Regions from separate parts of the Alkalihalobacillus sp. NPDC127517 genome, predicted to be linked through region 2. Evidence: riboswitches for the same ligand, from Rfam matches in the RefSeq annotation. Region 2 holds a riboswitch; each other region holds the start of a gene.
What was found. A riboswitch is a leader RNA that binds a small molecule or an ion and turns the genes downstream of it on or off. The one in region 2 is predicted to bind S-adenosylmethionine.
Positions count from the first base shown of each region.

Region 1: another riboswitch for S-adenosylmethionine. It lies ahead of ACQKKO_RS01930 (methionine biosynthesis PLP-dependent protein); the one in region 2 lies ahead of ACQKKO_RS07710 (methionine ABC transporter ATP-binding protein).
Region 3: another riboswitch for S-adenosylmethionine. It lies ahead of mtnK (S-methyl-5-thioribose kinase); the one in region 2 lies ahead of ACQKKO_RS07710 (methionine ABC transporter ATP-binding protein).

Region 1 covers NZ_JBNNQX010000002.1:3,394-6,520, reverse strand. Annotated here, with positions in the region: gene ACQKKO_RS01935 (bifunctional homocysteine S-methyltransferase/methylenetetrahydrofolate reductase) at 1-564, opposite strand, end outside; gene ACQKKO_RS01930 (methionine biosynthesis PLP-dependent protein) at 598-1,698, opposite strand; SAM riboswitch class I at 1,783-1,884, opposite strand; gene ACQKKO_RS01925 (hypothetical protein) at 1,951-2,115, opposite strand; gene prsW (glutamic-type intramembrane protease PrsW) at 2,119-2,790, opposite strand; gene ACQKKO_RS01915 (asparaginase) at 2,916-3,127, opposite strand, start outside.
Region 2 covers NZ_JBNNQX010000005.1:53,999-57,125, reverse strand. Annotated here, with positions in the region: gene ACQKKO_RS07715 (YecA family protein) at 1-920, shown strand, start outside; SAM riboswitch class I at 989-1,091, shown strand; gene ACQKKO_RS07710 (methionine ABC transporter ATP-binding protein) at 1,253-2,281, shown strand; gene ACQKKO_RS07705 (methionine ABC transporter permease) at 2,274-2,954, shown strand; gene ACQKKO_RS07700 (MetQ/NlpA family ABC transporter substrate-binding protein) at 2,982-3,127, shown strand, end outside.
Region 3 covers NZ_JBNNQX010000011.1:18,166-21,292, forward strand. Annotated here, with positions in the region: gene ACQKKO_RS15370 (2-hydroxy-3-keto-5-methylthiopentenyl-1-phosphate phosphatase) at 1-52, opposite strand, end outside; gene ACQKKO_RS15375 (2,3-diketo-5-methylthiopentyl-1-phosphate enolase) at 55-1,278, opposite strand; SAM riboswitch class I at 1,356-1,464, opposite strand; SAM riboswitch class I at 1,652-1,796, shown strand; gene mtnK (S-methyl-5-thioribose kinase) at 1,877-3,088, shown strand; gene mtnA (S-methyl-5-thioribose-1-phosphate isomerase) at 3,101-3,127, shown strand, end outside.

The sequences.
Region 1 (3,127 bases), on a different contig from region 2:
TTCAAATGCTGTGGCAGCATGTATGCCTCCACTCATAACCCCAATATCTCCTAAGCTAATGTTCATAATAACCGGAAGGGAGCTATGCTTTTTAGCAATAGACGTAACAAGTAATGCTTCTTCTAAATCATAAAACGTTTCAAATAAGAAGCCATCGACTCCTTCATCAATTAAAACAATGATTTGTTCGGTCAACGCATCTTCAATTTCACTAATTGTAGATTCTTCCATTTGAAAACGCCGGATACCACCAACCGTGCCAACAACAAACGCCCGGTTTTCTGCCGCTTGCTTTGCTAACGCCACCGCTCGTCGGTTTATTTCCCCAGTTTTATCTGCTAACCCATATTTGCCAAGCTTAAGTCGATTTGCAGCGTATGTGTTTGTCTGGATGACGTCAGCTCCTGCGAGAAGATATTCCGTATGAATGGCGATGATTTCTTCTGGGTGACTGAGATTTACCTCTTCAAAGCATTGTTGTTCGATTCCGCGTTCATACAAGAGCGTTCCCATCGCTCCGTCACCTACTAATACATCCTGTTTAAGACGCTCTAACAACCCCACTTAAATCTCCTCCCACTTTATTACTGAGTCTAGTTACAACTTGGAAAACGCTTGTTTTAAGTCTTCTATTAAATCCTCAGCTCGTTCAATTCCAACAGAGAATCGAAGTAAACGATTATCAACGCCATTCGCAATTCTCACTTCTTCTGGAATATCAGCGTGAGTTTGCGTTGCCGGATAGGTCATTAAGCTTTCAACGCCTCCCAGGCTTTCTGCGAATGAAATCAACGCAAGATTTTGAAGAATCGGATTAATCCACGCCTCACTACCGACTCTAAAGGAAATCATTCCACCTCTTCCAGGGTAGAGAACATCTTCTACAACATTTGATTCTTCTAAAAAGCTAACTAATTCTTTTGCATTTTGCTCATGCTTTTCCATACGTAATGCTAAAGTTTTCATCCCACGAATTACAAGCCATGAATCAAAAGCTGATAATGTTGCACCAATTCCATTATGAAAATATCCAATTTTTTCTGAAAGCTCTTTGCCTTTTGACACAATTAATCCTGCTATGACATCATTGTGACCACTTATGTACTTGGACGCACTATGAATGACAATATCGGCTCCGAGTTTAATAGGTTGCTGAATGATCGGCGTGTAAAACGTATTGTCCACGATCAGAAGCAGATGATATTTTTCTGCTAGCTTGGCTAATTCAGGAATCGATGCTTCTTGCATAAGTGGATTTGTTGGCGTTTCAATAAATAACGCTTTTGTTTTAGCTGTTATCGCCTCTTCAAATGTTTCTAAATTACGCGGATCAGAATAATGGAACGTAATGCCCCAATGATTCCAGCCTTCTTCAAACAAACGATAAGTGCCGCCGTATAGGTCCTTTGAAGCAACAATTTCATCCCCACTTTTAAAAATAGATAAAACCGTTTGAACTGCGGCCATTCCTGAACTGCATGCAAAGCCTTGATCTCCTACCTCTAGCTCCGCAATGGCTTGTTCTAATATTTCTCTAGTGGGATTCCCTGTTCTTGCATAATCATAGCCAGTCGATTCTCCTATCCCAGTATGTCTATATGCAGTGGAAAAGTAGACAGGTGCGTTCACAGCCCCCGTTCGATTGTCTTTTCGGTTTCCTATTTGCACTAATTTTGTTTCTAACGCTTTTTCACTCATGGTTGTCCCCCCAGGTTTCATTTAAAAGAAAAAAGCGCCTTTCTCAAACATAAGAGAAAGGCGCTTATTGATCATATAAGCTTTCTCTTATCTTAGCAGAATAAACTGCCGGATTTAGCACCTTGCCTATTGAGGCTGGTTGCTGAGACTTCGCAGGGCCTTTCCCTCCATCTCTCTTGATAAGAATACATGTTAAATTATGAATATTCACTTAAACATACAGGATATATGTTTAAAACGCAAGTATTAAATTTATGTTTCTAATGTGGCTTCAATCTTAAGTTGATCTTCATTGCCACATACACAGCGTTTGAATCCTGTTTCATATTCTCCAAACTCATTTTTATGACCTCGAAGAATGTATTTTTCCTTGCACAGTGGGCAACGGATCACAACTTTATAGCGTTCGCCTTGCATGATTTAATTCCTCCTTATTCGTGGTGAGTGTTGATCAAGCCTCCGAGCGAGTTTCATTTTGTAGATAGCGAAAGCCCATAGCATCAGCATAAAAGGAATTAATCCAAAAAACACATAATGATTAAACAAATAGACAATGTAGTCATATAAACTATGTAATAACACAGGGATCCACAATGAATAGGTCAGAAACTTTTTTTTATTGTCTGGTGAGAGCTTTGCATGACTTAGATAATACCCCATTATAATTCCAAAAAGAGCATGACTCGAGACTGGTAACAACGCTCGTCCGACCGCCGTCTCAATACCGTGCGCAATTAAATAGAGGATATTTTCCATGGTAGCAAAGCCAAGCGACAACGATACGCCGTACACAATCCCATCATTACGCCTGTTAATGGTTCCTAATTGATAGGCAAAAATGTAGAGCACAAACCATTTAAAGAACTCTTCAGTAAAGCCGTACAGAATTAACGCCTGTTGCCATTCATATGGAAAAACATTCTCTTCAATAAATGCAAACTGTAAAACCATTACCGGAAACACTAACAAGAACCCCATCAAAAAGGTTCGAATAATGGTTCCATAGATTGCACGACGGTAATCTGTCTTAAGATAAAAGTAAGTTAGCAGTCCGATTGCAGGTGCTATTGCAGCCGTTAGCAACGAAAACATCTACGACCTGCCTTTCCGACGTACAGTTTACCCACTTGCCAAATCCTTCATCAAGGGAGGTGCTGTTCATCGCATTCAGTAAATCCATTATATTCCTCTGTCTCCAACTTGACAAGAAAAAGCCATTAACTTAAGAAACCCTGTGCTATATCCGCGCGAGCGGCTAGCAGTACCATCGTTTTAATACGTGCCTTTTTACTATCATAATCAGAACCTAATATCACGCCACGTTGCTCTAAATCATGGGCACTACCCGCATACTCATAGGTTGGATAGACCTTTCCTTCTTCAGATGAGGTAGTCATAATAATGTGTTTACCCTGTTTTAGTGCCTGAT
Region 2 (3,127 bases):
AGCTGGTTGATAACAACCGGATGGAAGAGGCTGAAAGCTGGTTTAGACAAAGCGAGTTTAATCTATATGATCAAGTGATTACAAAGTATCAAACGGTGGATATCACATTTGATATCAATCACTTCCGAAAAGAGGCAGGCTTACCTGAGTCGCCATTTGTGACTCAAAAAGAGAATCGGGATAGTAGCTTAAAGCCAATCTATTACCATAACAATCAATTCCTTTCTGTTAAACAAGAGGATATTGAGACATATGAGGACTTAGGATTTAATCCAAACACGATTGATGCATTTTACCATGACCCTATTCTACGCTTCTTTAAAGAGAAAACAGATGGAAAGGCAGCAGGTACTGTTCGTAAGTACCGGACAAGCTTATTCACCATTCGTTACTCATTAGAAGTACAGAGAACAAAGAATTGGTCTGATTGCACAAAAGACTTCTGGAAAAAACACTTACTTATTGATCTCTTTGAAAATGATGTCATTAGCCAAACACAGGTAAAAGACCTACTAAGTACAATTAAAGCATTTACGAAGTGGCTAGATCAGAACGTAGGAACAGCCATTCATGCAGACGCTTCTGCGGTTTGCTCAGAGCTTGAGACTTCTTTAATTGAAGCTGTTCAAGTGTATAATCTGTCATCTGATTCAGGACGTTTTTCTTTACCTCAGTATCAAAAGGTCGATCCTGAAGCAACAGGTGGACTGTTCAAGGTAACGGAAGTGACTGAAGATCGTATTCATGTGAAGTCGATGGATACAAAAGATACAGTAACCTTTGTTTTGCCGAAAAAAGCACAAAACCTGGCGAACGAAGGATTAATCTTTGAAGCAGTTGTGGAGGTAGCTGAAGATCAGCAGACTGAGCTCGCAAAACTGTTAAACGTTTATCCTAAAGAAGCATATCAATACTTGTAAAAAAGAAATACCTCTTGTCAGATTCGACAAATTCTGATATTGTGTTTTTAACACAACACAACCACATATTCTTATTAAGAGGAGCAGAGGGACTGGCCCGATGATGCTTCAGCAACCCCGCAATTGCGGAAGGTGCTAATTCCTGCAGGTGAAAGACCTGGATAATAAGAGCTGAATGACTTACAACAATCATTTCAACCCTCTTATTTTTAGTTAAATAAGAGGGTTTTTATTGTTTTTAGGAAAACATGAGAGTAAGGGTAAGAGATCGCTTTCAAACCTTAGTATCCTCATCGATATAGACTATTTTTAAGGGAAGGCAGGTACGACCATTGATTGAATTTAAGGGAGTTAGTAAGGTATTTAAAACAACGGATCGCGAAGTAAAGGCACTTGATGACGTGACATTTCGTGTAGAAAAAGGACAAATTGCTGGTGTCATCGGATTTAGTGGAGCAGGGAAGAGTACATTAATACGGAGTGTGAATCTGCTTGAGCGTCCAACTGATGGGGACGTAATCGTAAATGGCCAGAGCATTATGTCATTAAAGGGAAGCCAATTGCAGAAGGCAAAGCGCGATATCGGTATGATTTTTCAACACTTTAATTTGCTTCAATCAAAAACGGTGTTTGAGAATGTAGCTGTCCCCTTGCGACTTGTTCGTACACCTCAAGCAGAAGTGAAGAAACGAGTAGCGGAATTACTAGAGTTTGTTGGTTTATCAGATAAAGCGGAAAGCTATCCAGAACAGCTTTCTGGTGGACAAAAGCAACGGATTGGGATCGCCCGTGCGCTTGCATCGAATCCAGCCGTTCTTCTATGTGACGAAGCAACATCAGCTCTTGATCCAGAAACAACAAGTGCCATCCTCCAGCTTCTTAAACGAGTGAATACAGAATTTAACGTGACGATCTTAATCATTACTCATGAAATGGGAGTGATCCGTGAAATCTGCGATCGCGTAGCCGTGATGGAATCCGGACGAATTATTGAAGAAGGTACGGTTCTTGATGTCTTCTCTAAACCGCAGCATCAGACTACAAAAAACTTTGTTCGATCAGTAGTAAATGATCAAATTCCAGCAAGTGTACGACGTATTCTGGAGCAAGGGTCGGAAAAAACGAGAATCTACAAAATAGAATTTATAGGTGAGTCTTCTGGGAAGCCACTTTTGTCTGAGCTTGTTAGAAAATTTGACGTTGATGTCAATGTACTCTTTGGAAACATTACAGAAATCCAGGATACACCATTCGGGAGCTTAACTGTTGAAGTACAAGGTGAACCGGAGTCACTTGAAGCAGCGTTTCAATTTATTCTAGACAAAGATTTACTTGTAACGGAGGTGAAACTTGATGCTTGAGAGCCTACCAGAATCCATTAGACCAAACATTTCAACGGATATACTGATCACCTCCCTTTATGAAACGTTATATATGGTGTTCTTATCCTTATTATTTTCAGCGATCATTGGTATTTTACTTGGTGTTGTACTCGTTGTGACACGTAAAGGGCATATTCTTGAATGTACATGGTTTTTTAACATATTGAATCCAATTATTAATGTGCTGCGTTCAATTCCCTTTATTATTTTAATGGTGGCAATAATCCCATTCACACGTTTTATTGTTGGAAGTGCTGTTGGAATGGAAGCAGCTGTTGTACCGCTTGTTGTATACGCAGCACCTTATATTGCCAGGTTAATTGAGAACTCATTACTTGAAGTCGATCCCGGCATCATTGAAGCGGCTGACTCAATGGGAGCGTCAAAAACACAGATTATCTTCCGTTTCTTATTACCGGAAGCAAAAGGCTCACTCATTTTAAGTATTACAACTGCAACGATTGGACTTGTCGGTGCCACTGCAATGGCAGGTGCCATCGGGGCAGGTGGAATTGGTAATGTTGCCATTACTTACGGATATCAGCGTTTTGACAATGCCACAATGGTAATCACAGTTATCTTATTAATTGTTATGGTTCAAGGCTTGCAATCACTTGGAAATTTACTTGCTAAGAGATCGAGAAGAAGATAAAACAGAGAGAAAAGGGTGGAGAGTATTATGAAAAACACATTAAAATTGTTGGTAGCAGGACTTGGACTCGCAGCACTTACCGCATGTGGTTCAGGAGATGAAGAAACGGTCAAAATTGGTATTGCGGGAACAGATGCGCGTCAGTGGGACTTTATCTCTGATATCGCTAAAGA
Region 3 (3,127 bases), on a different contig from region 2:
TCCCGTCAAAATCACAAAAAATAATCGGTGTTTTTTCAAATCTCTCTTTCATTTCTAATTCCCCCACAAATCAAGTGCTGCCTTCAGTTCTGGTGACTCCTTTGCCGCATCTGTTAAAGATGTGTCCATTACACCTTTAATCGCATCTCTAAATGCTTTTGCTCCGTCTCTTGCACCACCTGGATGTCCGTGGATTCCACCACCCGCATTAATTACACAATCACGGCCAAAGTCATGAATAAGTTTAGGCGTTAATCCTGGATGGATGCCTGCTGATGGAACAGGGAATGCCTTTTTCAGTTGACGCTTTTCTGTCAGTGCATGTGCAATGGCATCTGTTTCTGTTTTATCCAGGGCAACACTTCCATAAGGAGACGGGAATAACACAAGATCTGCTCCGGCCAATCGTAACAGCTTACCGAGTAACACACGGTTTGAAATGCCGTGAAATGGTGAGGCAGTTAGAGCCCCAGATACCGCTGGATGCGCCATAATTGGAACATGGATCTCAGGGTCTTCCGCTAATGCCTGCAATACATCCAACCCATAAGCAAACACATTAAATAATAAAGCTGTGGCTCCCTGGTCCACGGCTTGTTTTGCCTTTTCTTTTAATTCAAATGTTCGTCCAGTGAGATTCACAGCATAGAGCTTTCTTTCTCCTGTCTCTTCATACACTTGGTTTATAATCCTGCTCCCTATCTCTACTCTCTCACTGAAAGGGGTTAAAGAATTATCAAATAAAATCTCGTCATCTTTAACCAAGTCAACCCCACCTAGAAGTTGATCTGTTAATTGCTGACTAAATTCCTGTGTATCCTTACCAATCATCCCTTTAAAAATACTCATTACGAGGGGGCGATCATAGACACTAACAAGTTCTCGTATACCTTCTATGCCAAATGAAGGGCCAGGAAATGACTGCTCTAGCTCCGGAGGCAATTCCATATCAATTAATTTAATTTCTCCATCAAGCGATAACTTTCCAAATACAGTTGCTAGGATCGCCGGAAGGTCACTCGAAAAATTCGCTAGCGGGTAGGCGATTTTGATCCGTCCAATGGTGCGGGTATTCTTAAAGTAGCTTATGGTTTGTTCAGATGATTCTTCTTCGACTACCTCTACCACCTCGCCCTTATGACGCTCCAGCTGCTGTTTTTCAAGTGCGGGTAGATGGGTCCATGAACCAATGGTTAAACCAAGCGCAATGGACTCTGCTTTTTTATGTAAATCATGTTTTTGATCAAATACTCGATACGTAACGGTTATAAAGCTCATAAATAATCTCCTCTCCATACAAACAAAACCGCCCTCTTAAATGAGAAAGAGGACGGTAGCAATCATTTTATCTTGTCCTCTTATCTACCAAGTGATCTTGTGAGAATTAGCACCTTGAGTGGACATAAGTCAAAACAGGTTGCCGGGTATCATCGGGATCTTCCCTCCACCAGCTCTTCATAAGAGTAAAATCAATATTCAGTTTATAATGTTGATAAATATACTAAGGATTATGACAGCGTCCATCTATTCTGTCAATTAGCAAAAATCATTTTATCAGAATCTATTGACAACTGAATTCTTTCCTCGTAATATTTAAACCAATTACTCTGATTGGGAAAATGAAGATAACTCCTAATAATTGAATATGTAACTCTTATCGAGAGCTGGCTGAGGGAATTGGCCCTATGAAGCCCGGCAACCGACCTACTCATTCTCATGTGTGAGAATGAAAACCTTTAAGGTTTTAAGGCACGGTGCTACATCCAACAGACTCAAGTGAGTCTGAAAGATAAGAGGTTGAATCCTAGTGTTCAAGCCTCTTTCTTTCATGAAAGAGGCTTTTTAGATTTTATTTTATAAAGATGGAGGAATTCCTGTGACAACCTTTACTGAACGATATTTCACAATGACAGAGACCGAAGCGATTGAATATGCCAAAACGTTGTCGATATTTCCTGAAGGCTCTGCTATCACATGCGAGGAAATTGGCGACGGAAACTTAAATTATGTCTTCCGATTAGTTGATCCACAAACCTCACAATCCATTATTATTAAGCAAGCTGGCCCTGTTGCCAGAATTTCTGACGAGTTTAAGGTATCCCCTGATCGTAATCGAATTGAACATGATATTTTAAAAATACAAGGAGAATTAGTTCCTGAATTTGTTCCAGAGGTCTATCATTATGACCCTATTATGAATTGTACTGTTATGGAGGATCTCTCAAATTACACCATTCTCAGAAAAGCATTCTTACATAAACAAACGTTTCCGTTGCTAAGTGATCATCTTTCCACATTTCTTGTTCAAACGTTACTTCTAACGTCTGATCTTGTGCTTAATCATAAGGATAAGAAAGAACAGGTAAAAGCGTTCATTAATCCTGAGCTTTGTGAGATCACAGAAGATTTAGTGTATACAGAACCATTTTACGACTGCCATCGAAATGAAGTGTTTAGCGAGACGCTTCCTTATGTCCAAGAAGAGTTTTGGGGGGACGAACAATTAGCGCTAGAAACCGCTAAGCTTAAGTTTCAATTTCTAACAAAGGCACAGTCTCTCATCCATGGAGATTTCCACACTGGATCAATCTTTGTAACGGAACATCAAACAAAAGTGATTGATGCCGAATTTGCGTTTTACGGACCAGCAGGTTATGACATCGGTAATATCATCGCTAATTTAATCTTTGCTTATGTCAATGGTGAAGAAACGATTGAAGATCCGATCGAACGTGAATCGTATACGTCGTATTTACTTACCACGATACGAGAACTTGTTGACCAGTTTAAAGAGAAATTCACATATGCATTTTATGATCAAGTCACAGAACGGGTCGCTGAATATCCCGGGTTCTTAGAATACTATTTGGAGGAATTACTCACCGACACAGCAGCTGTTGTAGGTCTTGAGCTTTCACGCAGAGTCATTGGGCTTGCACCCGTAGAAGATCTGACAAGTATAACGGATCCAACGAAACGAGCATCTGCTGAGATTGCTTGCTTAAAGGCAGCAAAAGTGTTTATTTTAAACAGACAGGATTTCTTTCATGGAGAAGATTTCACTCGCGTCATTAGCGAATATGTGTAAGGAGAGAGAATAATGAAGCAACTTGTTGATGTCATTCAA